DNA from 2 places in the Nonomuraea sp. NPDC047529 genome. Region 1 is predicted to be linked to the other one. Evidence: riboswitches for the same ligand, from Rfam matches in the RefSeq annotation. Region 1 holds a riboswitch; the other holds the start of a gene.

What was found. A riboswitch is a leader RNA that binds a small molecule or an ion and turns the genes downstream of it on or off. The one in region 1 is predicted to bind glycine.
Region 2: it holds a riboswitch for glycine, as region 1 does, so the genes downstream of both, gcvP (aminomethyl-transferring glycine dehydrogenase) here and gcvT (glycine cleavage system aminomethyltransferase GcvT) in region 1, are expected to answer to the same signal.

The regions. Positions count from the first base shown of each region.
Region 1 covers NZ_JBEYTJ010000003.1:316,152-330,679, reverse strand. The annotation lists gene ABZ815_RS08075 (M4 family metallopeptidase) at 1-491, shown strand, start outside; gene ABZ815_RS08070 (M28 family peptidase) at 572-1,945, shown strand; glycine riboswitch at 2,159-2,256, shown strand; glycine riboswitch at 2,277-2,376, shown strand; gene gcvT (glycine cleavage system aminomethyltransferase GcvT) at 2,411-3,496, shown strand; gene gcvH (glycine cleavage system protein GcvH) at 3,493-3,882, shown strand; gene ABZ815_RS08055 (L-serine ammonia-lyase) at 3,942-5,318, shown strand; gene ABZ815_RS08050 (hypothetical protein) at 5,373-5,510, opposite strand; gene ABZ815_RS08045 (hypothetical protein) at 5,717-6,229, opposite strand; gene ABZ815_RS08040 (DUF6286 domain-containing protein) at 6,229-6,807, opposite strand; gene ABZ815_RS08035 (amino acid deaminase/aldolase) at 7,020-8,213, shown strand; gene ABZ815_RS08030 (DUF3618 domain-containing protein) at 8,241-8,573, opposite strand; gene bcp (thioredoxin-dependent thiol peroxidase) at 8,725-9,198, shown strand; tRNA gene ABZ815_RS08020 (tRNA-Leu) at 9,304-9,386, shown strand; gene ABZ815_RS08015 (sensor histidine kinase) at 9,683-10,807, shown strand; gene ABZ815_RS08010 (response regulator transcription factor) at 10,807-11,457, shown strand; gene ABZ815_RS08005 (ABC transporter ATP-binding protein) at 11,565-12,317, shown strand; gene ABZ815_RS08000 (FtsX-like permease family protein) at 12,319-14,528, shown strand, end outside.
Region 2 covers NZ_JBEYTJ010000025.1:112,528-127,055, forward strand. The annotation lists gene ABZ815_RS32935 (histidine kinase) at 1-500, shown strand, start outside; gene ABZ815_RS32940 (response regulator transcription factor) at 497-1,195, shown strand; gene ABZ815_RS32945 (hypothetical protein) at 1,258-1,677, shown strand; gene ABZ815_RS32950 (phosphoribosylanthranilate isomerase) at 1,688-2,278, shown strand; gene ABZ815_RS32955 (GNAT family N-acetyltransferase) at 2,271-3,020, shown strand; gene ABZ815_RS32960 (hypothetical protein) at 3,046-4,680, opposite strand; gene ABZ815_RS32965 (CDP-alcohol phosphatidyltransferase family protein) at 4,848-5,429, shown strand; gene ABZ815_RS32970 (mannose-1-phosphate guanyltransferase) at 5,434-7,938, shown strand; gene ABZ815_RS32975 (FHA domain-containing protein) at 8,201-8,713, shown strand; gene ABZ815_RS32980 (MerR family transcriptional regulator) at 8,737-9,363, shown strand; gene ABZ815_RS32985 (bifunctional nuclease family protein) at 9,496-9,966, shown strand; gene ABZ815_RS32990 (MerR family transcriptional regulator) at 10,114-10,734, shown strand; glycine riboswitch at 10,783-10,879, shown strand; gene gcvP (aminomethyl-transferring glycine dehydrogenase) at 11,046-13,877, shown strand; gene ABZ815_RS33000 (hypothetical protein) at 14,004-14,528, shown strand, end outside.

The DNA.
Region 1 (14,528 bases):
GGCAGGCCACCTACAACCTGCAGATCGGGCAGAGCTCGCCGAACGACTACTCCTTCGGCGTGACCCCGTCGTCGGCCTCGGTCCAGGCCGGTCAGTCGGCCACCGCCACGGTCAGCACGCAGGTCACCGCCGGTCAGGCGCAGAGCATCGCCCTGTCGGCGAGCAACGTGCCCTCGGGCGTGACGGTCAGCTTCAGCCCGTCCACGATCACCGCCGGGCAGTCGTCCACGGTGACGTTCGCGACCACGAGCGGTGTGACGCCCAGCACGTACACGATCAGCCTGAACGCCGACGGCGCGAGCGCCGACCACTCGGCCTCCTTCAGCCTGACGGTGGGCGGCGGCCAGGGCACCACGTGGCAGACCTACACGGCCTACACGGCCGGGCAGACCGTCACCTACCAGGGCGTCAGCTACCGCTGCCTCCAGGCGCACACCAGCCTGCCGGGCTGGGAGCCGCCCAACACCCCTGCCCTCTGGCAGCCGGTCTAAGTCGCACGACCTGGGCGGCCACGCCGGGGTGGCCGCCCAGCCCCCTTGAGCCCCTTCAGGAGCCACAGATCGTGAACGCCATGCTCAGGTTGGGCGCCGCGGCCACCGCCGCGCTGGCCCTGACCCTCACCTCGCCGGCCGGACCGGCCGGCGCCGCCGCCGACCCCCCGCCTGACATCCCCGTCTCGAACGTCACGGCGCATCTGAGCCAGTTGCAGTCCATCGCCACGAGCAACGGCGGCAACCGCGCCTCGGGCAGGCCGGGCTTCACCGCCTCGATCAACTACATCAAGGGCAAGCTCGACGCGGCCGGGTTCACCACCCGGGTGCAGAGCTTCAGCGGCGGCAGCAACCTGATCGCCGACTGGCCGGGCGGCCCGGCCAACCAGACCGTGATGCTCGGCGCCCACCTCGACAGCGTCGCGGCCGGCCCCGGGATCAACGACAACGGTTCCGGCTCGGCCGCGCTCCTGGAGAACGCCCTCACCCTCGCCGCCCGCAGGCCCACGCTCACCAAGCACGTGCGGTTCGGCTGGTGGGGCGCCGAAGAGGCGGGCATGGTCGGGTCCAGGTACTACGTGCAGAACGGCGGCGCGAGCGGCGTCGAGGTGTACCTGAACTTCGACATGATCGCCTCGACCAACGCCGGTTACTTCGTCTACGACGACGACGCGGCGATCCAGCGGACCTTCAACGACTACTTCGCCACCATCGGCCTGCAGACCGAGGGTGACAGGGAAGGCGACGGCCGCAGCGACCACGCCTCCTTCAAGAGCGCCGGTGTCCGGGTCGGCGGCCTGGCCACGGGGGCCGGGGCGGTCAAGAGCTCGGCGCAGGCCGCCAAGTGGGGCGGCTCGGCCGGGCAGGCGTTCGACCGCTGCTACCACAGCGCGTGCGACAGCTACCCGAGCGCCATCAACACCACGGCGCTCGACCGCAACTCCGACGCCATCGCGTACGCCATATGGAAGCTCGCCGTGGGCACCAGCACGCCCACGGAGAACGACTACTCGATCTCGGTGACCCCGTCGTCGGCATCGGTCCAGGCCGGTCAGTCGGCTACCGCGGCGGTCAGTACCCAGGTCACGTCCGGCCAGGCGCAGAGCGTCGCGCTCTCCGCCGGGAACGTGCCGAGCGGGGTCACCGTCTCCTTCAGCCCGTCCACGATCCAGGCGGGCCAGTCGTCCACCGTCACGGTCGCCACCACCGGCGGCGCCGCGGCGGGGACGTACACCATAGGGATCAACGGCGACGGGGCGACGGCGGACCACTCCGCCTCCTTCACCCTGACCGTCGGAGGGGACGGCCAGGGCACCACCTGGACGGCTTACAAGTCGTACACGGCCGGAGACGTCGTCACTTACCAGGGGGTCAGCTACCGCTGCCTCCAGGCGCACACCAGCCTGCCGGGCTGGGAGCCGCCGAACGTGCCCGCCCTCTGGGCGCGCGCCTGATCCCCACGCGGGCCGGGTCGCGCCGGTCCGCGTCCAGGCTGCCGCGTGCGAGCTGACCTGCCATGACCGGCTCGCGCGCGGCCACCAACGCGGCCGCGGCCCCGCCTCTCCGGGGCCGCGGCCGCTTTTCGCTGCGTGCGGTGTGCCGGCGAGATCCAGGGGCGAAGCGCGACAACACCCCCATGTCGGCACTAGGCTGACGGACATCACCGGCGAAACCGTGCGGGAGAGCACTCTGACATCCGGTCAGGGTCCCTGAAGGAGCAAGCCCTCCCCGCGAACCTCTCAAGGCAAAGGACCGCGCGGCAGCCCTGTAAGGCGTTCTTACGGGGAGGTGACCTCTGGAAAGCAGGCCCTGGGGGCCTCGCCGAAGGTGAAAGTCCGGTAAAACTCGGGCGAAGCTCTCAGGCATCCATGACAGAGGGGGAGGATGCTGGCATCCAATCCTGTCCTGAGGTGCGACAAATGTCCCGACCTACGCCGCTACGAGACGTCCACGAGGCCCTAGGCGCCACGCTGACCGACTTCGCCGGGTGGCTCATGCCGCTCCGGTACGGCAGCGAGTCGGCGGAGCACAAAGCCGTACGCGAGGCGGCCGGGCTGTTCGACCTCTCGCACATGGGTGAGATCTTCCTGACCGGTCCGCAGGCCGCAGACGCCCTCGACTACGCGCTGGTCGGCCACCTGTCGGCGCTCGCGCCCGGCCGGGCCAGGTACACGATGATCGTGGACGAGCGCGGCGGGGTGCTCGACGACCTGATCGTCTACCGGCTGGCGGACGAGGAGTTCATGGTGGTGGCCAACGCCTCGAACTCCGACAAGGTCCTAGAAGAGCTGAAAAATCGTACGAAGTCGTATGACGCGGTGGTCGATGACCGCTCCCAGCAGTACGCCCTCATCGCCATCCAGGGCCCGAGGGCCCAGGAGATCCTGGCCACGCTCACCGACGCCGACCTCGACGGCCTCAAGTACTACGCGGGCCTGCCCGGCCAGGTCGACGGCCGCCAGGCGCTCATCGCCCGTACCGGCTACACCGGCGAGGACGGCTTCGAGCTGTTCGTCGCCAACCAGGACGCCGTGCCGCTCTGGCGCGCCCTGGAGGCGGCCGGCGAGCCGCACGGGCTCAAGGCCGCCGGTCTGTCCAGCCGCGACACCCTCAGGCTGGAGGCCGGCATGCCGCTCTACGGCAACGAGCTGAGCTCCGACCTGACCCCGTTCGACGCGGGGCTGGGCAGAGTGGTGAAATTCGACAAGCCCGGTGACTTCGTCGGCCGGGCGGCGCTGGAGGCGGTCAAGGACGACCAGCCCCGCCGCCGCCTCGTCGGCCTGGTCGCCCAGGGCCGCCGGGTGCCGCGTCACGGCTACCCGGTCACCCGCGACGGCGCCGTCGTCGGCGAGGTCACCAGCGGTGCGCCCTCCCAGACCCTGGGGAAGCCCATCGCGATGGCCTACGTGGACGCCGGGGTCGACACAGGTCTGGCCGTGGACATCCGGGGCAGCCAAGAACCTATGGACCTGGTCGAGCTGCCCTTCTACAGGAGGAACAAGTGAGCAACATCCCTGACGACCTGAACTACACCAAGGAGCACGAGTGGGTGTCGGGCGTGGACGACGGCATCACCGTGACCGTCGGCATCACGGCCTTCGCCGCCGAGGCTCTTGGTGACGTCGTCTTCGTGCAGCTCCCCGAGGTCGGTTCGACCGTCGAGACGGGTGACTCGGTCGGCGAGGTCGAGTCCACCAAGTCGGTGAGCGAGATCTACTCGCCCGTCGGCGGCGAGATCGTCGAGGTGAACCAGGCCGTGGTCGACGACCCGTCCCTGGCCAACAGCGACCCGTACGGCGACGGCTGGATGTTCCGCGTGCGCATGGAAGGCGACGCGGAGGACCTGCTGTCCGCCGAGGAGTACACCGCGCTCACCTCAGGCGAGTCCTGACACCAACGCCGGGGCCCGCGGCGGGCCCCGGCACTTCCTGAACTGAAGGGCGCCCATCAATGGCGATCAGCGTCTTCGACCTCTTCAAGATCGGCATCGGACCGTCCAGCTCCCACACCGGCGGCCCGATGGCCGCCGCGCACAAGTTCGCCCGTGGTCTGCACGACGACGGCCTGCTCCCCCGCGTGGCCCGCGTCGAGGTCATCCTGTACGGCTCGCTCGGCCTGACCGGCAAGGGCCACGGCAGCGACAAGGCGGTGCTGCTGGGCCTGTCCGGCGAGAAGCCCGAGCTGGTCGACGTCGACTCCATCGACGCCCGCCTGGCCGAGATGCGCGCCTCGGGCACGGTCACGCTGTTCGGCACCCGTGAGATCCCCTTCGTCGTGGGCCAGGACCTCGTCTTCGAACGCAAGATCTCCCTGCCCGAGCACCCCAACGGCATGCGCTTCACCGCCCGCGACGAGCACGGCGAGACCCTGCGCGAGAAGGTCTACTTCTCCGTCGGCGGCGGCTTCGTCGTGGACGAGAAGGCCACGGGCGCCGACCGCATCAAGCCCGACGACACCGTCCTGCCCTACCCGTTCGCCTCGGGCGAGGAGCTGCTCAAGCACTGCTCGAACACCGGCCTGTCGATCTCCGCGCTGATGCTGGAGAACGAGAAGGCGTTCGGGCGCACCGAGGAGGAGATCCGCTCGGGCATCCTCGACCTCTGGCGCGTGATGTCGGAGTGCGTGCGGCGCGGCATCACCAAGGAGGGCGTGCTGCCCGGCGGCCTGAAGGTCAAGCGCAGGGCCAACCAGCTCCACCGGCGGCTTCAGTCCGAGTCGGCCGAGAAGGACCCGCTGCAGGCGATGGACTGGGTGGCGCTGTTCGCCCTGGCCGTCAACGAGGAGAACGCCGCGGGCGGCCGCATCGTCACCGCCCCCACCAACGGCGCCGCCGGCATCATCCCGGCCGTGCTGACGTACTACACCAGGTTCGTCCCTCGCGCCGACGACGACGGCGTGGTGCGTTTCCTGCTCACGGCGGCCGCGATCGGCGTGCTGTTCAAGGAGAACGCCTCGATCTCCGGCGCCGAGGTCGGCTGCCAGGGCGAGGTGGGCTCGGCCTGCTCGATGGCCTCCGCCGGGCTCACCGAGGTCATGGGCGGCACCCCCGAGCAGGTGGAGAACGCCGCCGAGATCGGCATCGAGCACAACCTGGGGCTGACCTGCGACCCGATCGGCGGGCTGGTGCAGATCCCGTGCATCGAGCGCAACGCCGTGGCCTCCAACAAGGCCATCACCGCCGCCAGGATCGCGCTGCGCGGCGACGGCCGCCACTACGTGGCCCTGGACAAGGCCATCAAGACCATGCGCGACACCGGCCGCGACATGCTGGACAAGTACAAGGAGACCTCACGCGGCGGCCTGGCCGTCAACGTGATCGAGTGCTGACGCGCCGGGGCCCCTCCGCGTGGGAGGGGCCCCGGGCCTGTCTCCAACCGTGTCTCAGGCGGACGAGCGGCAGATCACCGTGGTGGTGTGCCCGTTCACGCAGATCAGGCCGAACGCGGGGCTGAGGGCCTGGGCCAGCAGGCCGGGCAGGTGTTCGCCCACGCAGTGCATCTGGCCGTCCGCCCCGGTCATGCAGGGGATCAGCGGGAAGCCGTCGGCAGATTCCGCGTGGGCGGCGGGCGCGCCGAGGGCGAGTACGAGAGCTGCGGCGGCGAAAGCGCCGATGATGCGGTGAATGACGACCTCCCGATCGGATTCGACGACGAAGGCGCTGGTCCGCGCCTTCCTTTTCTGCAGGGACGAGCTTTTCCCGCAAGGACGAGCAGCCGGCTGAGTGGTCAGCGGCGCTCGGCCGGTTGGCGGCGGACGTGGACGCGGACGACCGCCGGCGTCTCGTCGTCGCGTACCTCGCGGCGGATGCGGCCGACGATGTCCTGGTCGAGCTTGGTCACCACCGCGCCGACGTCCGCGTCGGAGGGGCAGGTCAGGGCGACGCGCAGGCCGTTGTCGGCGGCCCGTACGCCCGCCCGGCCCAGGCCGTCCACGCCTTTGAGGCCCACGCACAGCATGGCCGTGCCGGTGCCGCTGGCCGCGCCCCGGCGGCCCCAGCCCAGGCTGAGCACCAGCCAGCGCACCGCCAGCATGGACAGGATCAGCAGGGCGAAGGCCAGCAGCCACAACGTCCAGGGGTCGGCCGCCAGCGTACGGGCGAACTCGGCGGGCAGGACCTTGGCGTTGCGCGGCAGGTCGAAGAGCAGTCCCTTGGCGCGCAGCCAGCCGTAGCCGCCCGCGCCGAGCAGGGTGAGCCCGACCAGGGCCAGGCCGACGCGGTTGCCCGTGTACTGCCGCATCACACGCCCTTCCTGCGCAGCCGGACGACGACCTCGCCGGTGCCGAGCGTGCCGACGCCGGCCAGCCGGTCGCCGACCGCCGTGCCGACCTGCCGGAGCATCGTGCCGGAGCTCTCCGGCCCGGTCACGACGGTGACCTCGATGGTGCGCCGGCGCAGCCGTACGCGGGCCCGCTCCACCCCGTTGACCTTCTGGGCGGCCGAGCGCAGGGTCCGGCGCAGCCCGGCGCGGGTGATGCCGATGACGATCAGCGGGTCGGACGTCTCGACCGGGACCGTCCTGGAACGTCCCGGCACGATCGCGAGCAGCAACATCAGCAGCCCGGCCCCGGCGGTGAGCAGCGCGGCGAAGGAGACCTGCGGCCACGTCCGCGCGCCGGCCAGCTCGATCGCCTCGTTCACCGGGACCCAGCCGAGCGGCTTGCCGAGCAGCGACGTCACGACCTCGGCGGTCGTCGCGCCGAGCACGGCGGCCAGGAAGAGGGCGACGAGGGCGCCCGGCAGCGTACGGGCCGGTCTGAGCGCCCTTCTCGCCCTGCGCAGCCCGGTGTGCTGGGCGGTGATGGCTGCGGGCACCATCTGCTGAAGCGTGGTCATCACAACGACAGACGTACATGGGTCCGCCGGGCCCACGTCCGCGCCCTCGCCGCCCATTTGCCCGATCATTACGGCCGCACCAAGGAATGTGAACCTCCCCGGCCGTCCGGGCCCCCGCCCATGCCGCACCGGGCCGCCAATGAATATGAACCCCCCTCATATTCATTCGCCCGATATGCCGTTACCCTGCTGCCATGGATGACCGCCAGCGCTACGACCGCGCCACCGCGGCGCTCGAACCGCCCTTCGCGATCCTCGACCTGGCGGCCATGCGGGCCAACGCGGCCGACCTGGTACGCCGCGCCGCGGGCAAGCCGATCCGGGTGGCCAGCAAGTCCGTGCGCAGCCGCGCCGTCCTCGAACGCATCCTGGCCATGGACGGCTTCCGCGGCATCATGGCCTTCACCCTCCCCGAGGCCCTCTGGCTGGCCGGCCAGGGCTTCACCGACATCCTGGTCGCCTACCCGACGGCCGACCGGCACGCGCTCGCCGCCCTGGCCGCCGACCCGCGGGTCGCCGCCGAGATCGCGATCACCGTCGACTCCCGCGAGCAGCTCGACTTCGTCGAGAAGGCCGTGTCCGGCGTGCACCCCAGGGCCGAGCTGCGGCTCTCCCTCGACGTGGACGCCGGCTACGTCGCGCTCGGCGGCAAGTTCCGGGCCGGCGCGCTCCGCTCCCCCGTACGCGAGCCCCACCAGGCCGCCGACCTGGCCACGGCCATCGCCAAGCGTCCCGGGCTCCGGCTGGTGGGCGTCATGGCCTACGAGGCGCAGATCGCCGGGGTCGGCGACGACCCGCCGGGCAACGCCGCCTTCGCCCGCGTCGTACGGCTCATGCAGGCCCGCTCGGCCCGCGAGCTGATCGTCCGCCGCGGCCGCATCGTGCACGCCGTACGCCAGATCGCCGACCTGGAGTTCGTCAACGGCGGCGGCACCGGCTCGATCGAGACGACGGTCAGGGAGAAGGCGGTCACCGAGGTCGCCGCCGGCTCGGGCTTCTTCCACCCGCGGCTGTTCGACTTCTACCGGCGTTTCAGCGGCCGTCCGGCGGCCCTGTTCGCGCTGCCGGTCGTCCGCCGCCCGGGGCCGGACACGGTGACGGTGCTGGGCGGGGGCTACCTCGCCTCAGGCCCTCCCGGGCCGAGCCGCCTGCCTCAGCCGTACCTGCCCGCCGGCCTGCGGTACGCGCAGGACGAGGGCGCGGGCGAGGTGCAGACCCCGCTGCTGGGCCAGGCGGCCCAGGAGCTGCGGGTCGGGGACCGGGTGTGGTTCAGGCACGCCAAGGCGGGCGAGATGTGCGAGCGCTTCGACACCCTCCACCTCGTGGACGGCGACACCGTGACCGAGTCGGTGCCCACGTACCGGGGCGAGGGCAGGACGTTCCTCTGACCCCGTCCCCGGCCCTTGCCCCGGACGTCAGCGCCGGCGGCGCCTGCGCCGGAACAGGACGATCGCCGCGCCGACGACCAGCACCGCGCCGACGCCGATGAGCACCGGCGCCAGGTTGGGCTGCTCGTCGTCCCACACCCCTTCGGGCTTGTCGCCGTAGTCGACCGGGCGGGCGGTCACCCCGAGGGCGTCCCCCACGGACGCCACGAAGTGGCCCGCCCTGGTCTTGACATCGGCGACCGTACGCTCGGCGACCCGCTTGGGGCTCACCCGGTCGGCGATGGCGTCGACCGTCTGCGCCAACTCCGCGCGCGTGCGCGCGATCCGCCGCTCCAACTCGTCTGGATCGGTGTCAGCCATGGCTCTCCTTCCGACCGTACGCGTGGTCGCGCCCGCTACGCGGTCCGTCGCGAGCTCCGTCCGTTCTGGTCGTGATCAGTCTGTCAGGTCGGCGTGCCGTACGGCACAGCGGCCAGGCCGGTAGGTTTGCCGGGAGAACTCAGGAGGGCCCATGACAGAGACCAAGCTCGCGCCCGGCGACGCCGCGCCCGAGTTCACGCTACCCACCGCCGACGGCGGCACCGTCTCCCTCGACAGCCTTCGCGGCAAGAGGGTGATCCTCTATTTCTACCCCGCCGCGATGACGCCCGGCTGCACCAAGCAGGCCTGCGACTTCCGCGACAACCTGAGCCAGCTGACCGGCGAGGGTTTCGTCGTCCTCGGCGTGTCGAAGGACAAGCCCGAGAAGCTGGCCAAGTTCGTCGCCCGCGACGCCCTGACCTTCCCCTTGCTGTCGGACCCCGAGCTGGCCGTCCACCAGGCGTACGGCGCGTACGGCCCGAAGAAGCTCTACGGCAAGGAGATGATCGGCGTGATCCGCTCGACGTTCGTGATCGACGCCGACGGGAAGATCGAGCAGGCGCTCTACAACGTGAAGGCCACCGGGCACGTGGCCTCGCTCAAGAAGAAGCTCGGCCTGGCCTGAGACCGTCCCGCGGGCCCCGCGCGCAAGGGGCCCGCGGTCGTCGCGGAAGGCTGCCCGGCCACGGCCGGAGCGCTAAGCTGTTCCCAGCCCGCCTCGGCGGGATCGGCGGGCGTGGCGAAATGGCATACGCGGCAGGTTTAGGTCCTGTTGGTGGAGACACTGTGGGGGTTCGAGTCCCCCCGCCCGCACACGCGCCAGCGGCGATGGCTCAGAAGGTCGCGCCGCCCGGGAGGTCGGGTCGCGCGGTGCTTCCTCTTCACCGCGCGACCCGCGTCTCGATCATGATCCGCCATCACGATCTCCCTTTACCGCCCGCGAGGGGCGCTCCCATGAACCACCATGCCGGGTCCCCCGTAAGACCCATGTAAGACCTGGGTCGTACGACGACTTCCCCCTTGAGGCGGACAAACCCCGGGCGGGGCTTACATATCGTGATGATGTGTTCGGCAGGGTACGGGCGTGGTCGACGCGCCATGGCGGGCTGGTGAGCGTCCTTCGGGTCGCCCCCCTCGCCGTCTTCAGCTTGCTCCTGGCGATTCCCTACGCCTCGCTCACCCCGGTGGAGGGCAGCAGGTACCTGGGCGTGCCGGGCTACGTGGCGCTCTCGGTGCTGCTGCTGGCGCCGCTGCTGTGGCGGCGCAGGCCGCTGGAGGCGTACGCGGCGATCACGCTGATCTCCTTCGGGCAGTGGCTGGCCCACATCGACCCGTTGCCCGCCAACCTCGCGGTCATGGTCGCGCTCTGGACGGTCGCCTCCGAGCGCCCCTTCCGGTGGGCCCTGGCGGCCGGGCTGGTGGCCGAGCTGGGGATCTTCCTGGCGCTGGTGAACTGGTCCGCGACCACCTTCGGCATGTTCTTCAGCGGCTCGATCTTCGTCATCACCATCTGGCTCGCCGGCCTGTACGCCAACACCCGCCGTCGCTACCTCGAAGGGCTGGAGGAACGCGCGGAACGCGCCGAGCGCGAACGCGACCAGCAGGCCAGGATGGCCGCGGCGGCCGAGCGGACCAGGATCGCCAGGGAGCTGCACGACGTGGTGGCCCACAACGTCAGCGTGATGGTGGTTCAGGCCGACGGCGCCGGCTTCGCCCTCGACAGAGACCCCGAGCAGGCCCGGCTGGCCGTACGGAACATCTCCAAGACCGGGCGGGCGGCCCTGGCCGAGATGCGCAGGATGGTGGGCGTGCTGCGCGAGAGCGAGGACGACGACACCGACTACACCCCGCAACCCGGCCTGGGACAGCTCGAAGACCTGGTGCGCGGCGCCGGCGTCCCGGCCAGCCTGCGCATCGGCGGCGTGCCCGGCGAGCTTCCCGAGGGGCAGCAGCTGGCCGTCTACCGCATCGTCCAGGAGGCGCTGACGAACGCGCTCAAGCACGGCGGCCCGCACGTCCACGCGCGGGTCGAGATCGACTACGGCGGCCCCGAGCTGGTCGTCCGGGTGACCGACGACGGCCGGGGCGCCGCCGCGCCACGCAGCCCCGACGGGCACGGCCTGATCGGCATGCGCGAACGCGTCGGCATGTACGGCGGCGCGGTCTCGGCGGGCCCCCTGACCGGAGGCGGTTTCGAGGTGCTGGCCCGGCTCCCGACGGCGAGGGCGGCGTGATGATCAGGGTCATGCTGGTCGACGACCAGGAACTGCTGCGGGCCGGGTTCAGGATGGTGCTCGGCGCCCAGCCGGACATCGACGTGGTGGCCGAGGCCGGCGACGGCGTGGCGGCCCTGGAGCTGCTGGAACGCGTCGAGGTGGACGTCGTGCTGATGGACGTCCGCATGCCGCGCATGGACGGCGTCGAGGCCACCAGGCACATCGACGGGCCGAAGGTGCTCATCCTGACCACGTTCGACCTCGACGAGTACGCCCTGGCCGCGATCAAGGCGGGCGCGGCCGGGTTCCTGCTGAAGGACGTGCCGCCCGCCGACCTGGTCAACGCCATCAGGCAGGTGCACGCGGGCGACGCGGTGGTCTCGCCGCGCACGCTGCGCAGGATGCTGGACCGGTTCGCCGCCCAGTTGCCGGTGGAGGAGCTGCCCGCGGCGACCGAGCTGACCCCGCGCGAGCGGGAGGTGCTGCTCATGGTGGCCCGCGGCCTGTCCAACATGGAGATCGCGAACCGCCTTGAGGTCGCCGAGGCCACCGTGAAGACGCATCTGGGCCGGGTGCTGGCCAAACTGGGGCTGCGCGACCGGGCCCAGGTGGTCGTGTACGCGTACGAGGCGGGGCTCGTCGTCCCCTCGCATCGGCCGAAAGGCTGACGGGGGTCGTCTGAGGTCCTACACGAAGTCCCTCCTCAGGGCCCACAAATCCTGAACTTTCCACTCCTAGCGTTGGTCGCGACGAGAAATTGCGACAAGGAGTGAAAGTGACCCTCACCGATTCCCGGCGCGCGGCCCCGCCCGCGGTGGTGGCCAAGGCCCTGACCAAGGTGTACGGCCAGGGCGACGCCCGGGTCCACGCCCTTCGCGGCGTGGACGTGGCCTTCGCGACCGGCGCCTTCACGGCGATCATGGGCCCGTCCGGTTCCGGCAAGTCGACGCTCATGCACTGCCTGGCCGGGCTCGACACCGCCAGCTCGGGCACGGTGCACATCGGCGACGTGGAGCTGACCGGCCTGGCCGACCGGCAGCTCACGCTGCTGCGCCGGGAGCGGATCGGCTTCATCTTCCAGGCGTTCAACCTGCTGCCCACGCTGACCGCCGAGCAGAACATCAGGCTGCCCCTGGACATCTCCGCCCGGCAGGCGGACGAGGAGCTGTTCGCCCGGGTCATCGACACCGTCGGCCTGCGCGACCGCCTCGGGCACCGGCCGACGGAGCTGTCCGGCGGCCAGCAGCAGCGCGTGGCCGTCGCGCGGGCCCTGATCAGCAAGCCGCAGGTGATCTTCGCCGACGAGCCCACGGGCAACCTCGACTCGCGCAGCGGCTCGGAGATCCTCTCCTTCCTGCGCACCTCGGTCCGCGAGCTGGGCCAGACCATCGTCATGGTCACGCACGACCCGGTCGCGGCGGCGTACGCCGACCGGGTGGTGTTCCTGCGCGACGGCGAGCTGGTCACCGAGATCGGTTCGCCGACGCCGCAGGCGGTCCTCGACACGCTCATGAAGCTGGAGGGCTGAGGTGCTGAAGACGGCGCTGGCCGGGCTGCGCGCGCACAAGCTCAGGCTGCTGCTCACCTCGCTGGCGATCACGCTGGGCGTGGGCTTCATCGCGGGCACGTTCGTGCTGAACGACACCATCCAGGCGGGCTTCTCCCAGCGCGTCACCGCCGACGCCGACAAGGTGGACGTGGCCGTCCTGCCCAAGGAGCGTGACGGCGTCCTGCCGGAGAAGGCCCTCGAACGGGTGCGCGCCCTCGCCGGCGTGACCGAGGCGCAGGGCCTGATCCGCGACCCCGCGCCGCTGCTCGGCAAGGACGGCAGGGCGGTCGGCAGCAGCCCGACCACGGCCCTGTCCATCGTCCCCGGCCCGCTGGACCGCACCTCGATCGTCGCGGGCACCGGCCCCGGCAGCGACGACCAGGCGGCCGTCCTGGACAAGAACACCGCCAAGTCGCAGGGCCTGCGGCTCGGCGACACGATCACCGTGCTCGACCGCAGGCAGGCCCCGCAGCAGTTCCGGCTGGTCGGCCTGCTCGACCCCGGCGTGGACCAGGAGCTCTCCTTCACCGGCGCGGTGGGCTTCACCGCGGCCACCGCGCAGCGCATGACCGGCGCCAAGGGCTACCGCGAGATCGACGTCGCCGGTTCGGGCCCCGGGCTGAAGCAGGCCGTCGCGGCGGCGCTCGGCAACGCGTACGAGGTCAAGTCCGGCGCGGAGCTGGCCGACGACCTGGCGGCCTCGGCCGGGCTGTCGATGCGCACGCTGACCGTCGGCCTGCTGCTGTTCGGGGCCGTGGCGATGATGGTGGCCGCGCTGGTCATCTACAACACCTTCACCATCCTCGTCGCGCAGCGCACCCGGGAGATGGCGCTGCTGCGCTGCATCGGCGCGACGCGCGGGCAGGTGTTCGGCTCGATCGTGCTGGAGTCGTCCGTGGTCGGGCTGCTCGCCTCCGCGCTCGGCCTGCTCGCCGGGTACGGGCTGGCCGTGCTCGCCCTGACGCTGCTGGCCGCGTTCGACGCCCCCATGCCCACGGACGCGGCGGTCGCGCTGACCCCGGCCACCATCGGGATCGGCCTGGCCGTCGGCCTGCTGGTCACCATGTTCGCGGCCCTGCTGCCCGCGCGGGCGGCCACCCGCGTGCCGCCGGTCGCGGCGCTGCGCGCCCAGCCGGAGGAGCAGGACTTCCGCACCGGCCTGCTGCGCTGGGTGTTCGCCGGGCTGTTCCTGCTGGCCGGGGCCGGTACGACCGCGTTCGGCGTGGCGGCGCTGCCGGCGGGCGAGCCGGGCACGCTGTTCGTCGTGATGGCCGGCGGCGCGCTGGTCTTCCTGGCCGTGCTGATCCTCGGGCCGGTGCTGGTCAGGCCGCTGAGCGCGGTGGTGGGCTGGGTCCCGGCCAAGCTGTTCGGCGTGCCCGGACGCCTGGCGCTGGACAACTCGGCGCGCAACCCGCGGCGTGCCGCGACCACCACGGTGGCGCTCACCATCGGCGTCACGCTGATGACGCTGATCTCGGTGCTCAGCGCCTCCACCCGGCTGACCGTCTGGAACAAGCTCGACGAGCAGTTCCCCGTCGACTACATGCTGGCCGGCCAGGTGCAGGACAGCGGGGTGCCCCGGTCGGTGGCCGAGAAGCTGCGCGGCCGGCCGGAGCTGGCCTCGGTGCTGCAGATCCGCGAGACCCCCGGCAAGGTGGGCGACCGGCGCTTCGACATCGGCACCTACCACGGAACCGTCACCCCCGAGGTGCTCTCCGGCTCGATGGCGGGCCTGTCGGCCGGGCAGGTCGCGCTGCTCGACCACGCGGCCTCCGCCCTGGGCGTCAAGGTCGGCGACACGGTCACGGTCAGGACCCAGCGGGCCGGGTCGGTGCCGCTGAAGGTCGTGGCCGTCCTCGCCGGGACGAACTCCACCCTGCCGCCGCTCACCGTCGCCGAGCGGCCGTTCGACACCTACTACGACCGGGTGCCGGACTCCCGTGTGATGATCAACATCCGCGAGGGCGTGGCGGCCGACCAGGCCCGTCAGGTGGTCAGGGCCGCGATCGCGGCCTATCCGACCGTCCAGATGGCGAGCTCGACCGAGGTACGCGGTCAGTTCGACGAGACCCTGGACATGCTGCTCATGATCGTCACCGGGCTGCTCGGGCTGGCGATCCTGATCTCGCTGCTCGGCATCGCCAACACCCTGTCGTTGTCGGTGCACGAGCGCACCAGGGAGTCGGCGCT
Region 2 (14,528 bases), on a different contig from region 1:
CCGACGCGCTGTCCGACATCCGCGAGACCGGCCACCAGGTGCTCCAGGACCTGCGCGACCTGCTCGACCTGCTGCGCGACCCCGACCGCGGCCCCGACTTGCTGGCCAACCCCGCCGACGTGGTCCGCGAATCCGCCGAACGCATGGCCGCCGCCGGGCTCGTCGTCGACCTCGACCTCGACCCGGCCAGCGACCGCGCCCCGCTCATCGCCCGCGCCTCCGCCGCGCGCATCGTCCAGGAAGGTCTCACCAACGTGCTCAAACACGCCGGACCCGGCACCCGGGTCCGGGTCATCGTGGCCCCCGCCGAGGAAGGGTTGTCCATCGAGATCCGCAATGGCCGCCCGCCCACCGTCATCGAGCGCCTGCCCTCCTCCGGCCGCGGCCTGGCGGGCATGCGCGAGCGCGTGCGCGCCCTCGGGGGCACCCTCAGCGCGGGCCCGGACGGCGACGGCGGCTGGCTGCTGCTGGCCAGCCTGCCCGCCAGGAGCGCCGCGTGATCCGCGTGCTGGTGGCCGACGACCAGGCGCTGGTCCGCGCGGGCGTGCGCATGTTGCTGCAGGCCGCGGGCGACATGGAGGTCGTGGGCGAGGCCGAGGACGGCGCCGAGGCCGTCCGCCTGGCCGAACGCCACGTGCCCGACGTCATCCTCATGGACCTGCGCATGCCCCGCGTCGACGGCCTGGAGGCGACCAGGCGGGTGCTGGCGGCCCGCCCGGCGGCCCGCGTCGTCGTGCTCACCACGTTCGCCGAGGACGCCGACGTGCACGCCGCCCTGCGCGCCGGGGCCGTCGGCTTCCTGGTCAAGGACGACGAGCCGGAACGCATGGTCGACGCCGTGCGCAGGGCCGCCGCGGGGGAGCAGCTGCTGGCCCCCTCGGTGCTGCGCCGGGTCGTCGAACGGTTCCTCGCCTCCGAGGAGCAGGCCGCCGTGCCGCCGCCGTCCGGGCTGACCGAACGCGAGCTGGAGGTGCTCGCCCTGGTCGGCACCGGCCTGTCCAACGCCGAGATCGCCGAGCAGCTGCACGTCGGCGTCACCACCGTCAAGACGCACATCGCCGCCGCCATGGACAAGCTCGGCCTGCGCAACCGCATCCAGGCCGCCGTGGTCGCCCACCGCGCCGGTCTGGTGGACGCCGCCTTCCGCCCGGTCCGTCCGCCACGTGGGGGACCGGGGGGTCATCCCGCAGGCTGACGACCTTGTGGGGCCGCCCTCGACACGATGTGGGTCCTTCGTTCGCAGAAAGGATGCACATCATGGGGGAGACTCAGGTCATGCCGCGCCCCGGCACGACACGACAGGTGCCGGCGGGGCTGCTGTACAGCCTGCGCGTCGTCATCATCGCCCAGGCCGCCGCGCTGCTCGTGGCCGCCTCGTTCGCCGGACAGGCCGTGGCGGCGGGCGGCGGCGCGCTGTCCGAGACGCACGTCATGGCGGGCATGGTCGTCCACCTGGTGGCGCTCGTGCAGATCGTGCTGGCCGTCCTGGTCTGGCGGCCGGGCCGCGGCGCCGGCTGGCCGGTGTGGGCCAGCGTCGCACTGCTCGTCGTCGGCCTCCTCCAGCACTTCACCTGGTCCTGGCTGGGCGCCCACGTGCCCAACGGGGTGCTGCTGTTCGGCCTCATCGGTGCGCTGCTGATCTGGTCCTGGTCGCCGTCGGCGTCCCGGCGCCGCTAAGGTCTGTGGTGTGTATGTGAAGATCTGCGGGTTGAGCGAGCCCGAGCACGTCGAGGCCGCCGTCGAGGCCGGCGCCGACGCCATCGGGTTCGTGCTCACCCGGAGCCCGCGCAGGGTGACGCCGGAGTGGGCGGCCGAGCTGGCCGCGGCGATCCCGGCCCACGTGCTCACCGTGGGCGTCTTCCGGGGGGAGGACCCCGAGACGGTCCGGGCCGCGGCGCTGGCCTCGGGCGTGCGCGCCGTCCAGCTGCACGGCAACCACCCCCACGCCGACTTCACCGCGCTGAAAGACCTCGGCCGTCCGCTCGTGCGCGCCGTCGACGCCGCGGCCGACCTGCGGTGCGGCGCCCACGACGAAGACCTGCTCATCGTCGACGCCCCGCGCCCCGGCTCGGGGGAGCCGTGGGACTGGGCGGCGGTGCGCGGCCGCCCGTCCGGCCGGTGGATGCTGGCCGGCGGGCTCGACCCGTCGAACGTGGCCGAGGCCGTCGAGGCCGCCGGCCCGTGGGGGGTCGACGTGTCCAGCGGCGTCGAGACCGCGCCGGGGGTCAAGGACTCCGCCCTGATCAGGGCCTTCCTCCGGGCCGCCCGCGGTGGCTGACGAGCTGTCGCGGGCCCTGGGCTTCGTGCACGACTTCGCCCGTCGCAAGGCGCCCGTCGTCACGCCGGTCCCGGGCGGGTTCGCGGTGCTCGACGAGCGTTACCCGATGTCGCACGACGACAACAGGCTGATCGTCTGGAGCGGCGCCCCCGGGCCGGTGCTCGCGGCGGCCGACGAGCGGCTCGCCGGGCTCGGCCACCGGCTGGTGTGCGTCGACGACGACCGGCAGGGGCAGGAGTTCCGGCCCGCGTTCGGCGCCGCCGGCTACCAGCACGAGACGAACGTCGTCATGGCCTTCCACGGCCCCCGCCCCGCCGCGCCCGCCGCCGCCACCGAGCGGCTCGACCTGGCCGAGCTGGTGCCCGTGCTGCGCGAGGAGTGGCGCGAGTCGCTGCCGCAGGCGGAGGAGGGCGTGGTCGAAGGGCTCGCCGCGCGCGCTGCGGCCCGCCCGGCCGGCGCCGACCTGGTCGAGTTCCACGCCGTACGCGCCCCCGACGGGCAGGTCGCCGCCCGGGCCGACCTCTACGTCCACGAGGGCGTCGCCCAGATCGAGAACGTCTACACCGGCGAGCGCCACCGGGGCCGGGGCTTCGCCCGCACGCTGCTGACCGCGCTGCTCGCCGCCACGGCCGGCGCCGAGCTGACGTTCCTGGTCGCCGACGCCGACGACTGGCCGCGCGAGTTCTACGGCCGGCTCGGCTTCGTCCCCGTGGGCCACACCCACGCCTTCCTGCGCACCTGACCCTTCCGCGAAGCCGGCGGCCCGGTCAGGCGCCCACCGAGCGGGCCAGGGCCACCGCGGCGGGGCCCAGCAGGGCCAGCACGGCTCCCGACAGCGCGTGCACGACCGTGTACGCCAGCAGCGGCGTCCCGTTCCCCGACATCCGCCGCACCGCGCCCAGGACGGTCGTCAGGCCGTGCTGCCCGGTCACCGCGCCGAGCACCAGCGGCGGCGGCAACATCATCAGCTTGGCCCCCATGGCCAGCGAGATCACCACGGGCACCGCGGCCGTGGCGACCGCGCCGAGCGCCACCTGCCAGGCGTGCCGCCCCACCAGCTCCACCGCCGCCGGCCCCGCCGACAGCCCGAGGGCCGCCACGAACACGCCGAGCGACACCTCGCCCACCACCCGGGCCGCGCCCGCGTCGTACTGCCCGAAGCGGGCCCGTCCCGCCCGCGCCCGGCCGAACACCAGCCCGGCCACCAGGCAGCCGATCGACACCGTGAGGCCGCCCGCCACCCCCGCCACGAGCCCGGCGACGAGCCCGGCGGCCAGGTAGACGACGTCGGCCCGGCGTCCGGCGTCCGTCCGCGCCCCGAGCCAGGCGGCCGCCCGGTCCACGTCCCGTGTCATCCCGGTCACCCGCACCACGTCACCGGCGCACAGCTCCGTGCCCGGCCGGACCGGCAACCGGCACCCCACCCGCGTCACCTCGCACACGTGCAGGTCCTGCACCCCCTGGCCGGACAGCCCGGCGCGCAGGTCCCGCACGGTCGCCGGCGGCCGGCCCGCGAGCGTCACGTCGGCCACCTCCAGGTCCAGGTCGAGCTCCCGCCCGCCGGGCACCTCGGGCCCGACCACCGCGCCCGCGTTGACGACGTCCTGCCGCACGCCCACGACCACGACCTCGTCGTCCCGCTGCAGCAGCGTGTCCGGGCCGAACGGGATCGGCCGGCCGTTCCTGCGCAGCCGCTCCACCGAGACGCGGGTGCCCATCGCGATCTCCGCCTGCCCGACGGTCCTGCCCTCGCCGGTGGTGACCTGGTGGGCCTTGCCCAGCACCGCCGGCGGCGGCGTCTCCTCCGCGCCGTCCAGCCGCCGCCACAGCGCCGCGGCCTCCTCGCCGGGGTCGAACCGCAGCACCGCGGGCGCGGCCCGGCCGGTCAGCAGCGCGATCGTGACCAGGGCGAAGAGATAGGACAGGACGTACGCGGGCCCGAGCGCGCCCTGCGCGACCCCGGCGGCCTGCAGGGCGTCGGCCGACGTCCCCAGCGCCACCGGCCCGGCCGCCGCCCCCGCGATCAGTCCGGCCGTGGTGCCCGGATCCAGCCCGAACGCGTCGGCCACGAGCGCCGTGACCGCCAGCGCCCCCACGACCTCGGCGACCGTGAACCACAGGTACCGCAGGTTGCGCCCGGCGAACGCCGCGAAGAAGGCGGGCCCGAGGGTGTAGCCGAGGGTGAAGGCGAAGATCGCGAAGGCGATCACGCGCACCTGCTGGTGGACCGTGACGCCGCCGGTCAGCAGCCCGACGGCCAGCGCCGCGGCCAGCGTCCCGGCCACGCCTCCGAGCGCCACCCCGCGGAACCTGATCCGGCCCAGGGCGAACCCGAGGGCCAGGCAGAGGAACAAGGCGATCTCCGGCGCGCCCCGCAGCACGCCGGACTCCCAGGGCCACATCCGATCCCCCCAAGCCAGGCCGGCACCGCGGGGGGATCGATCACCCAGCCTTTTCCCGCCGTCACAAGCCGCGAAACGCCCACTCCTCCCGCCCCGTCCTCCCCGCGTGCGGGGAATGGTCGCTGGTGGGGCGTCTGTGCCGGAGTTCCACGCAGTAGGGTCTCTGCGTGAGCGAAACTTCCGCCGAGGACCGGATCTGGACGGTTCCCAACCTGCTGAGCTTCCTGCGCCTCCTGGGCGTCCCCGTGTTCCTCTGGCTGGTCCTGGGCCCCCGGGCGGACGGGTGGGCCATCGGCATCCTCGTCGTGGCCGGGTTCACCGACTGGCTCGACGGCAAGATCGCTCGCGCGTTCAACCAGACCAGCAAGCTCGGCCGGGTGATCGATCCGGCCGCCGACAAGCTGTACGTCTTCGCCACCATCCTGGCGCTGCTGCTGCGGGAGGTCATCCCGTGGTGGCTGGTGGCCGTCATCGTGGCGCGGGAGCTCTTCGTCGCCTGTTCGTTCCCCGTACTACGCAAACACGGCTATAAGGCACTTCAGGTGCATTTCCTGGGCAAGGCCGCCATGTTCAACCTCATGTACGCCTTCCCGCTGCTCTTCCTCGCCTCCCACACCGGGTGGTATGCCGAAATAGCGCGAATTGCCGGGTGGGCCTTCGCGTTGTGGGGCACGGGCCTGTATTGGTGGGCAGGGATCCTGTACGTGGTGCAGGTGCGCCAACTCGTAACCGCGACCACGAAGGAGTGATCGGGTGAAGGCGGTCGTCATGGCGGGCGGGGAGGGTACTCGGCTGCGTCCGATGACTGCCAACCAGCCCAAGCCCCTGCTTCCCGTGGTCAACCGCCCGATCATGGAACACGTCCTGCGCCTGCTCAAACGGCACGGCATCACCGAGACGGTCGTCACCCTCCAGTTCCTGGCCGCCCTCGTGCGCAACTACTTCGGCGACGGCGACGAGCTGGGCATGAACCTCCAGTACGCCACCGAGGACCTGCCCCTGGGCACCGCGGGCAGCGTCAAGAACGCCGCCGACCGCCTCCGCGACGACCGCTTCCTGGTCATCTCCGGCGACGCCCTCACGGATATCGACTTATCCGACATGATCCGTTTTCATCGCGAAAATTCGGCTCTTGTCACCATCGGCCTGAAACGCGTCCCCAACCCGCTCGAATTCGGGATCATCATCCTCGACGAGAACGGGCGCGTGCAGCGTTTCCTGGAGAAGCCCACCTGGGGCCAGGTCTTCTCCGACACCGTCAACACCGGCATCTACGTCATGGAGCCCGAGGTCCTCGACGCCGTGGCCGACGGCGAACCGGTCGACTGGTCATCAGACGTCTTCCCCGCCCTCCTGGAACGCGGCGCCCCCATCTACGGCTACGTCGCCGACGGCTACTGGGAGGACGTCGGCACCCACGCCAGCTACCTCAAGGCCCAGGCCGACGCCCTGTCCGGCCGGGTCCGCCTCGACATCGGCGGCTTCGAGCTCTCCCCGGGCGTCTGGGTGGCCGACTCCGCCACGGTCGACCCCGACGCCGTCCTGAAGGGCCCGCTGCTGATCGGCGACTACGCCAAGGTGGAGGCGGGCGCCGAACTGCGCGAGTTCACCGTGCTCGGCAACAACGCGGTCGTGCGTGAGGGCGCCTTCCTGCACCGCGCGGTCGTCCACGACAACGTCTACCTCGGCCCCGGCGCCCACCTGCGCGGCTGTGTGATCGGCAAGAGCACCGACGTCATGGGCGGCGCCCGCGTCGAGGAGGACGCCGTCATCGGCGACGAATGCGTCATCGAGGCCGAGGCGTACGTCTCCAGCGGCGTCAAGGTCTACCCGTTCAAGACCATCGAGGCCGGCGCGGTCGTCAACACCAGCGTCATCTGGGAGTCGCGCGGCCAGCGCAACCTGTTCGGCCCCCGCGGCGTCAGCGGCCTGGTGAACGTCGAGATCACCGCCGAGCTGTGCGTCCGGCTGGCCGGCGCCTACGCCACCACCCTGCGCAAGGGTGCCTACGTCGTCACCTCCCGCGACTGCTCCCTGGCCGCCAGGGCGCTCAAACGGGCCGTGATCGGCGCGCTGACCGCCGCCGCGATCAACGTCCTGGACCTGGAGGCCGCGCCGCTGCCGGTGGCCCGCTTCCACACCGCCCGCGAGTCGGCCGCCGGCGGCATCGCCCTGCGCACCACGCCGGGCGACCCGCAGAGCGCCGACATCGTCATCATGGACGACCGCGGCGCCGACCTGCCCCCGGCCGCCCAGCGCAAGCTGGAGCGCGTCTTCTCCCGCCAGGAGTACCGGCGGGCCTTCCCCGGCGAGATCGCCGAGCTGCACTACCCGGCCAGGGCCGTCGAGGGCTACACGCACGAGCTGATGCGGGCCATCGGCGTGACCGGCGTCAAGGACATGAAGGTCGTGGTCGACTGCGCCGGCGGCACCTCCTCCCTGGTGATGCCCACGCTGCTCAGCCGGGCCGGCGTCGAGGTGCTCACCGTCAACGCCCGCCTGGACGACGTCTCGCCCACCGAGACGCTGGCCGAGCGCCGACGGGGCCTGCAACGCCTGTCGGAGCTGGTCAGCTCCTCGCGGGCGGCCTTCGGCGTGCGCTTCGACCCGGTCGGCGAACGCATCGCGCTGGTGGACGAGACCGGCCAGCTCATCAGCGAGGAACGTGCCCTGCTCGTCGTGCTGGACCTGGTGGCGGCCGAGCGCAGGGGCGGCCGGGTGGCCCTGCCGGTCACCACCACGCGCGTCGCCGAGCAGGTCTGCCGCTTCCACGGCGTGCAGGTGCAGTGGACCTCGACCGCCCTGGACGCCCTGACCTCCGCCGCCCAGGGCCCCGACATGATCTTCGCGGCGGACGGGCGCGGCGGGTTCGTCGTGCCGGAGTTCAGCCCGGCCATCGACGGCCTGGCCGCGTTCATGCGCCTGCTGGGGCTGGTGGCCCGCACCCGGCTGTCGCTCAGCCAGATCGACGCCAGGATCCCCGAGGTCAAACTGCTCCGGCGGAGCGTCCCCACCCAGTGGGCGGCCAAGGGCGCGGTCATGCGCTCGGTCATCGAGGCGGCCGAGGCCGAGCCCGGCGGCTGGCGCGTGGACACCACCGACGGCGTGCGGGTCGCCCGCGACGACGGCTCGTGGGTGCTGATCCTGCCCGCCGCCGCCGAGCCCGTCACCGACCTGTGGGCCGAGGCCCCCGACATGGACGGCGCCCAGGCGTTGCTCGAACGCTGGGCCCGCGTGGTCGAACAGGCAGCCGTCTGATCACGTAGAGTAGCGAAAAACCCTTCGCACGCGATGTGCGCGCGGAGTGCCGCAAGATCGTAATGTAGAAACGCGCGGCGGCATGGACCACGGGGTGGGGGCGGCGGTAACTTTGTCAGCGTCCGAACCAACAGTCCAGCGCCCCGCCTTGACCTTTGCCGCTGATCAGCGTAAGTTGCGGCATTCGCAAACTTGAAGAGCGAAGGCAGGCGCGTCCCCAGCACCGTCGCCGCGTCTTCGCGGTAGGAGGCCGAGCCGATCGATGCCGAGCGTCTACTGCACGCAGTGCGGGCACGCCAACCCCGAGGATGCCCGTTTCTGTTCCCGCTGTGGGTCACCGCTGACCAGACCCGAGGTCGCCGGGGACACCACATCGACGATCTCGGTCGCGGGAATCGAGGCGTACGAGGCTGAGACAGGCGACATGCTCCTGGCCGAACGGGCGCTGGTCGAACAGCTCCCGCCCGGCACGGCGTTGCTCTCGGTGACCAGGGGGCCCAACCAGGGGAGCCGGTTCCGGCTCGACAAGGACCTCACCACGACCGGGCGCCACCCGGAGAGCGACATCTTCCTCGACGACATCACCGTCTCCCGCCGCCACGTCGAGTTCTACCGCCATCGCGGCGGCCAGTTCTCCGTGCGCGACGTCGGCAGCCTCAACGGCACCTACGTCAACCGGGAGCGCATCGAGGAGGTCCCCCTGCACTCCGGAGACGAGGTGCAGATCGGCAAGTTCCGCCTCGTCTTCCTGATGAGGGTCAACGCCGGCGCATGAGCTCACAGGCGGCACGCTCGCACATGAGCATCGGGGAGGTGCTCGCCCTGCTGCAGGGCGAGTTCCCCGACGTCACCGTGTCCAAGATCCGTTTCCTGGAGGGTGAGGGGCTCATCGAGCCCGAGCGCAGCCCCTCGGGCTACCGCAAGTTCACCCACCTCCACGTCGAGCAACTGCGTTTCATCCTGACCGAGCAGCGTGACCACTACCTGCCGCTGCGGGTGATCAAGGACAGGATGGCGGAGAGCTTCGGCCTTCCGCGCGCGGTGCAGCAGACGCAGGAGATCCGGTTCGACCGGGCCGAGCTGCTGGAGGCCGCCGGCATCGACGAGGAGACCCTCGCCGAGCTGGAGGACTACGGCCTGCTCGCCCCCGTGGCCAGGCGCTACGACGAGGAGGCGCTGAAGGTCGCGCGCAGCGTCGGCGCCCTGGCCCGCTTCGGCCTGCACGCCCGCCACCTGCGCGCGGTCAAGGCCGCCGCCGAGCGGGAGTGCGGCCTGGTCGAGCAGACCGTCGCGCCCATACTCAAGCGGCGCGCCCCCGGAGCCATCGGCGAGGCCGACGAGGCCGCCAGGGAGCTGTCCCAGCTCCTGCTCGACCTGCACGCCTCTCTGGTGCGCAGCGGGGTCAGGTCTGTCCTGGGCCGCTGAGGGCACAGAGCTGGAAGGCCGGGGCACATTCCAGGCCTGCCGGGTGTTACGTTGAAATGCATAAGCGTGTAGCAGAAGCGACCCAGTCAACAGCTGTGCCGGGCGACCGGCCGGTCGAATACGGAGCAGCCCGTGTTGCAGATGGAGGTCGTGGGCGTTCGAGTTGAGATGCCCACAAATCAGCCGATCGTCTTGCTCAAGGAGGCACACGGGGAACGGTTCCTTCCGATCTGGATCGGCATGACCGAGGCGACCGCGATCGCCCTGGCGCAGGCCGAGGAGCCGCCGCCCCGGCCGCTCACCCACGACCTGTTCAGGGACGTGCTGAGCGCGCTCGGCGTCGGGCTGCGCGCGGTCAACATCGTGGCCCTGCGTGACGGTATCTTCTTCGCCGACCTTGTGTTCTCCAACGGCGTGGAGGTGAGCGCCAGGCCGTCCGACTCGATCGCCCTGGCCCTGCGCACCGGCGCCCGCATCTTCGCCAGCGAAGAGGTGGTCCAGGAGGCCGGTGTGATCATCCCGGACGACCAGGAGGACGAGGTGGAGAAGTTCAGGGAGTTCCTTGACACGATCACTCCCGAGGACTTCGGCAGGGCGGGGTAGGTATTTCAGTGCATTTACGCTTCACGACGCGCCGAGCCGGATCGTTGACTGAGCATGGTCACGGTCCTACGGTGCAAGTGAAACCCGTGGTCGCCCTTTACGAACCCCCAGATCAGGCCGCGGGATGAGAGAAAGCCGGAGGTCCGCGTGGCGGTCAGCAGCGGCGAGGGAAAGACGGCCGGCCAGGAAGATCCGGTGCGGCGCGAGAGCGCGCGGCAGCGTGCCGGAGAGCAGGGCCTGCTCTTCGACGAGCAGCCCACGACGCTGCCCGCCGACATCGGATACCGCGGGCCCACGGCCTGCTCGGCGGCCGGCATCACCTACAGGCAGCTCGACTACTGGGCGCGTACCGGCCTGGTGGAGCCCACGATAAGAGCCGCGCACGGCTCGGGTTCGCAGCGGCTCTACAGCTTCCGCGACATCCTGGTGCTCAAGGTCGTCAAGCGGCTGCTCGACACGGGCGTGTCGTTGCAGCAGATCCGCACCGCGGTGCAGCACCTGCGTGACCGCGGGGTCGCCGACCTCGCGCAGATCACGCTCATGAGCGACGGAGTCAGCGTCTACGAGTGCACCTCGGCCGACGAGGTGATCGATCTCCTCCAGGGCGGGCAGGGCGTGTTCGGCATCGCGCTCGGTCGGGTCTGGCGCGAGGTCGAGGGCTCCCTCGCGGAGCTGCCGGGGGAACGGGCGGCGGTCGAGGACAGCGTCCCGGCCGACCATCCCACTGACGAGCTCGCCAAGCGGCGTCGCGCACGCCGCACGGGGTGAGCTGAACCGCTGAACACACCGTAGTAATCTAGGACAGAGTAAGGCTGACGACCCCGTGCGGGAGAGTCCCTGGGCTTCGGTCCTGGGGCGCCGAAGGAGCAACCCTCCCCGGAATCTCTCAGGCATCCCGTACCGCTCGGGCGAGGCAACTCTGGAAAGCAGGTGCGTCCGCCAGGCGCACCTCACCGACGGTGCAAGCCCCACGGCGGGGTGAAGCTCTCAGGTCGCGATGACGTCGCGCTGACAGAGGGGGAGATCCGGCACTCGCCCGCGCCCCGGCGCCGGTCTCCACGCCTCAGGAGGCAACCTCCATGACCGACCTGTCCGCTCCGCCGTTCTCGTCCCGGCACATCGGCCCATCGGAGTCCGAGCAGCAGCGCATGCTCGAGGCCGTGGGCTTCGAGTCCGTCGGCGATCTGGTGGCCGTGGCCGTCCCCGAGGCCATCAGGGCCAAGGACCGGCTCCAGCTCCCGCCCGCCGCGAGCGAGACCGAGGCCATCGCCGAGCTGCGCGAGCTGGCCTCCCGCAACCGGGTGCTGACGTCCATGATCGGACTGGGCTACTACGACACCGTCACGCCCGCCGTCATCCGGCGCAACCTGCTGGAGAACCCGGGCTGGTACACCGCCTACACGCCGTACCAGCCGGAGATCTCGCAGGGCCGCCTGGAGGCGCTGCTGAACTTCCAGACGGTCGTCTCCGACCTGACCGGCCTCGACGTCGCCGGCGCCTCCCTGCTGGACGAGAGCACCGCCGCGGCCGAGGCCATGACGCTGGCCCGCCGGGCGGGCAGGTCCAAGAGCGACGTGTTCGTCGTCGACGCCGACACGCTGCCCCAGACCAAGGCCGTGCTGGCCACCCGCGCCGAGCCGCTCGGCATCACGCTGGTCGAGCACGACCTCGACGGCGACCTGCCCGAGTGCTTCGGCGTGCTGGTGCAGTACCCGGGCGCCTCGGGCCGCCTGCGCGACTTCCGCGACGTGGCCGCCAGGGCGCACGAGGCGGGCGCGCTCGTCGTGGCCGCCGCCGACCTGCTGGCCCTCACGCTCGTGGCCGCCCCCGGCGAGCTGGGCGCCGACATCGCCGTCGGCTCCTCCCAGCGCTTCGGCGTCTCCTTCGGCTTCGGCGGGCCGCACGCGGCCTACATGTCCGTACGCGAGGGCCTGCAGCGGCAGATGCCCGGCCGCCTGGTCGGCGTGTCGGTCGACGTCGACGGCGACCCCGCCTACCGGCTGGCCCTGCAGACCCGCGAGCAGCACATCCGCCGCGAGAAGGCCACCAGCAACATCTGCACCGCCCAGGTCCTGCTGGCCGTGATCGCCGGCATGTACGCCGTCTACCACGGCCCCGAGGGCCTGCGCCGGATCGCCCGGCGGGTGCACCGGCACGCCGTCGCGCTGGCCGGCGGGCTGCGCGAGGCCGGCCTGGAGGTCGTGCACGGAGAGTTCTTCGACACCGTGCTCGTCCGCGTGCCCGGCCGGGCCGCCGAGGTGGTCGCCGCCGCCGCCGAGCGGGGCGTCAACCTGTGGCAGGCCGGTGACGACCACGTCTCCGTCGCCTGTGACGAGAAGACCGGCGCGGCCGAGCTGGTCAAGGTGTGGGCCGCCTTCGGCGTCGAGCGCGCGGACGCGGACGTGGACCTGGCGGCCGACGCGCTGCCGGCCGACCTGCTGCGCGAGTCGGACTTCCTGACCCACCCGGTCTTCCACAGCCACCGCTCCGAGACCGCGATGCTGCGCTACCTGCGCAGGCTCCAGGACAAGGACATCGCGCTCGACCGTTCGATGATCCCGCTCGGCTCCTGCACGATGAAGCTGAACGCGACCACCGAGATGGAGCCGATCACCTGGCCGGAGTTCGCGGGCGTGCACCCGTACGCGCCGGAGGCCCAGACCGAGGGCTACCGGGACCTCATCGGCACGCTGGAGGGCTGGCTGGCCGAGGTGACCGGCTACGACGCGGTCTCCATCCAGCCGAACGCGGGCTCCCAGGGCGAGTTCGCCGGCCTGCTGGCCATCCGCGCCTACCACCAGGCCAACGGCGACACCGAGCGCGACGTGTGCCTGATCCCGTCCTCGGCGCACGGCACGAACGCGGCCAGCGCCGTCATGGCGGGCATGCGGGTCGTGGTCGTGGCCTGCGACAGCGACGGGAACGTCGACCTGGCCGACCTCGACGCCAAGATCGCCAAGCACCGCGAGCGGCTGGCCGCGATCATGGTGACGTACCCGTCCACGCACGGCGTGTACGAGGAGTCGATCACCGAGGTCTGCGCCAAGGTGCACGAGGCCGGCGGCCAGGTCTACGTCGACGGCGCCAACCTCAACGCCCTGGTGGGCCTGGCCAAGCCCGGCGAGTTCGGCGCCGACGTGTCCCACCTCAACCTGCACAAGACGTTCTGCATCCCGCACGGCGGCGGCGGCCCCGGCGTCGGTCCGGTCGCGGTCCGCGGCCACCTGGCGGCCTACCTGCCCGGCCACCCGCTGCGCGACGGCGGCCCGGTCGGCCCGGTCTCGGCCGCCCCGTACGGCTCGGCGGGCATCCTGCCGATCTCGTGGGCGTACGTGCGCATGATGGGCGCCGAGGGCCTCACGGCGGCCACCGAGCAGGCCATCCTGTCGGCCAACTACCTGGCCAGGCGGCTGGCCCCGCACTACCCGGTGCTCTACACCGGCCGCGGCGGCCTGGTGGCGCACGAGTGCATCGTGGACCTGCGCCAGATCACCAAGGAGACCGGCGTCACCGTCGACGACGTGGCCAAGCGCCTGATCGACTACGGTTTCCACGCGCCCACCATGTCGTTCCCGGTGGCCGGCACGCTGATGATCGAGCCGACCGAGAGCGAGGACCTGAACGAGCTCGACCGGTTCGTGGACGCCATGATCGCCATCCGCGGCGAGATCGCCAAGGTGGCCTCCGGCGACTACGACAAGACCGACAACCCGCTGCGCAACGCGCCGCACACGGCCGAGTCGGTCACCGCCGACGAGTGGCCGCACCCGTACTCGCGGACCGAGGCGGCCTACCCGCTGGCCTCGCTGCGCGAGGGCAAGTACTGGGTGCCGGTGCGCCGCATCGACCAGGCGTACGGCGACCGCAACCTGGTGTGCTCCTGCCCGCCTCTTGAGGCGTACGAGGACTGATCCCGCAAGCGGGTCCCCGCCCGGGGGCCCGCTTCCGGCGCGGCCCAGTCCCACACCGTCAAGTGAGCAGACATGATCGCGACGAGCCGTTAGGCTCGGTGCGATCCGTCGCCCGAAGGAGCTCTCTTGACGTTCTCAGAGCTGGAGACCCCGCCTCTCGACACCGCCCGCCGCCTGGCCGAGGGCGGCGACCTCGACGGTGCGGCGGCGATACTGACCGAGCTGGTCGCCGACCCCGACAGCCCCGACCGGGCCCAGGCGGCCGTGGGGCTTGCCGTGGTGCTCGACGAACGCGGCGACACCGACGCCGCCCGCGCCGCGGCCCGCACCGCGCTGGCCACCGGCCATCCCGAGTACGCCGCCCAGGCCGCCTGCCACCTGGCCCAGGGCTTCGAGCGTGAGGGCCGCGACGACCAGGCCAGGGCCGCCTGGCAGGCCGTGCTCGGCGTCGGCACGCCGGCCTACGTGCCGCTGGCCCACCTCGCGCTGGCCCGGCTGGCCGGCAGCCCGCAGGAGGCCGACAAGGAGCTGCGCGCCGCCTTCGACGCGGGCATCGACGTGGGCGACGCCGAGGCCACCGCGCACGCGGCCCGCCAGCTCGCCGAGACGCTGCTGGAGCACGGTGATCCGGGCGAGGCGGCCGGCCTGCTG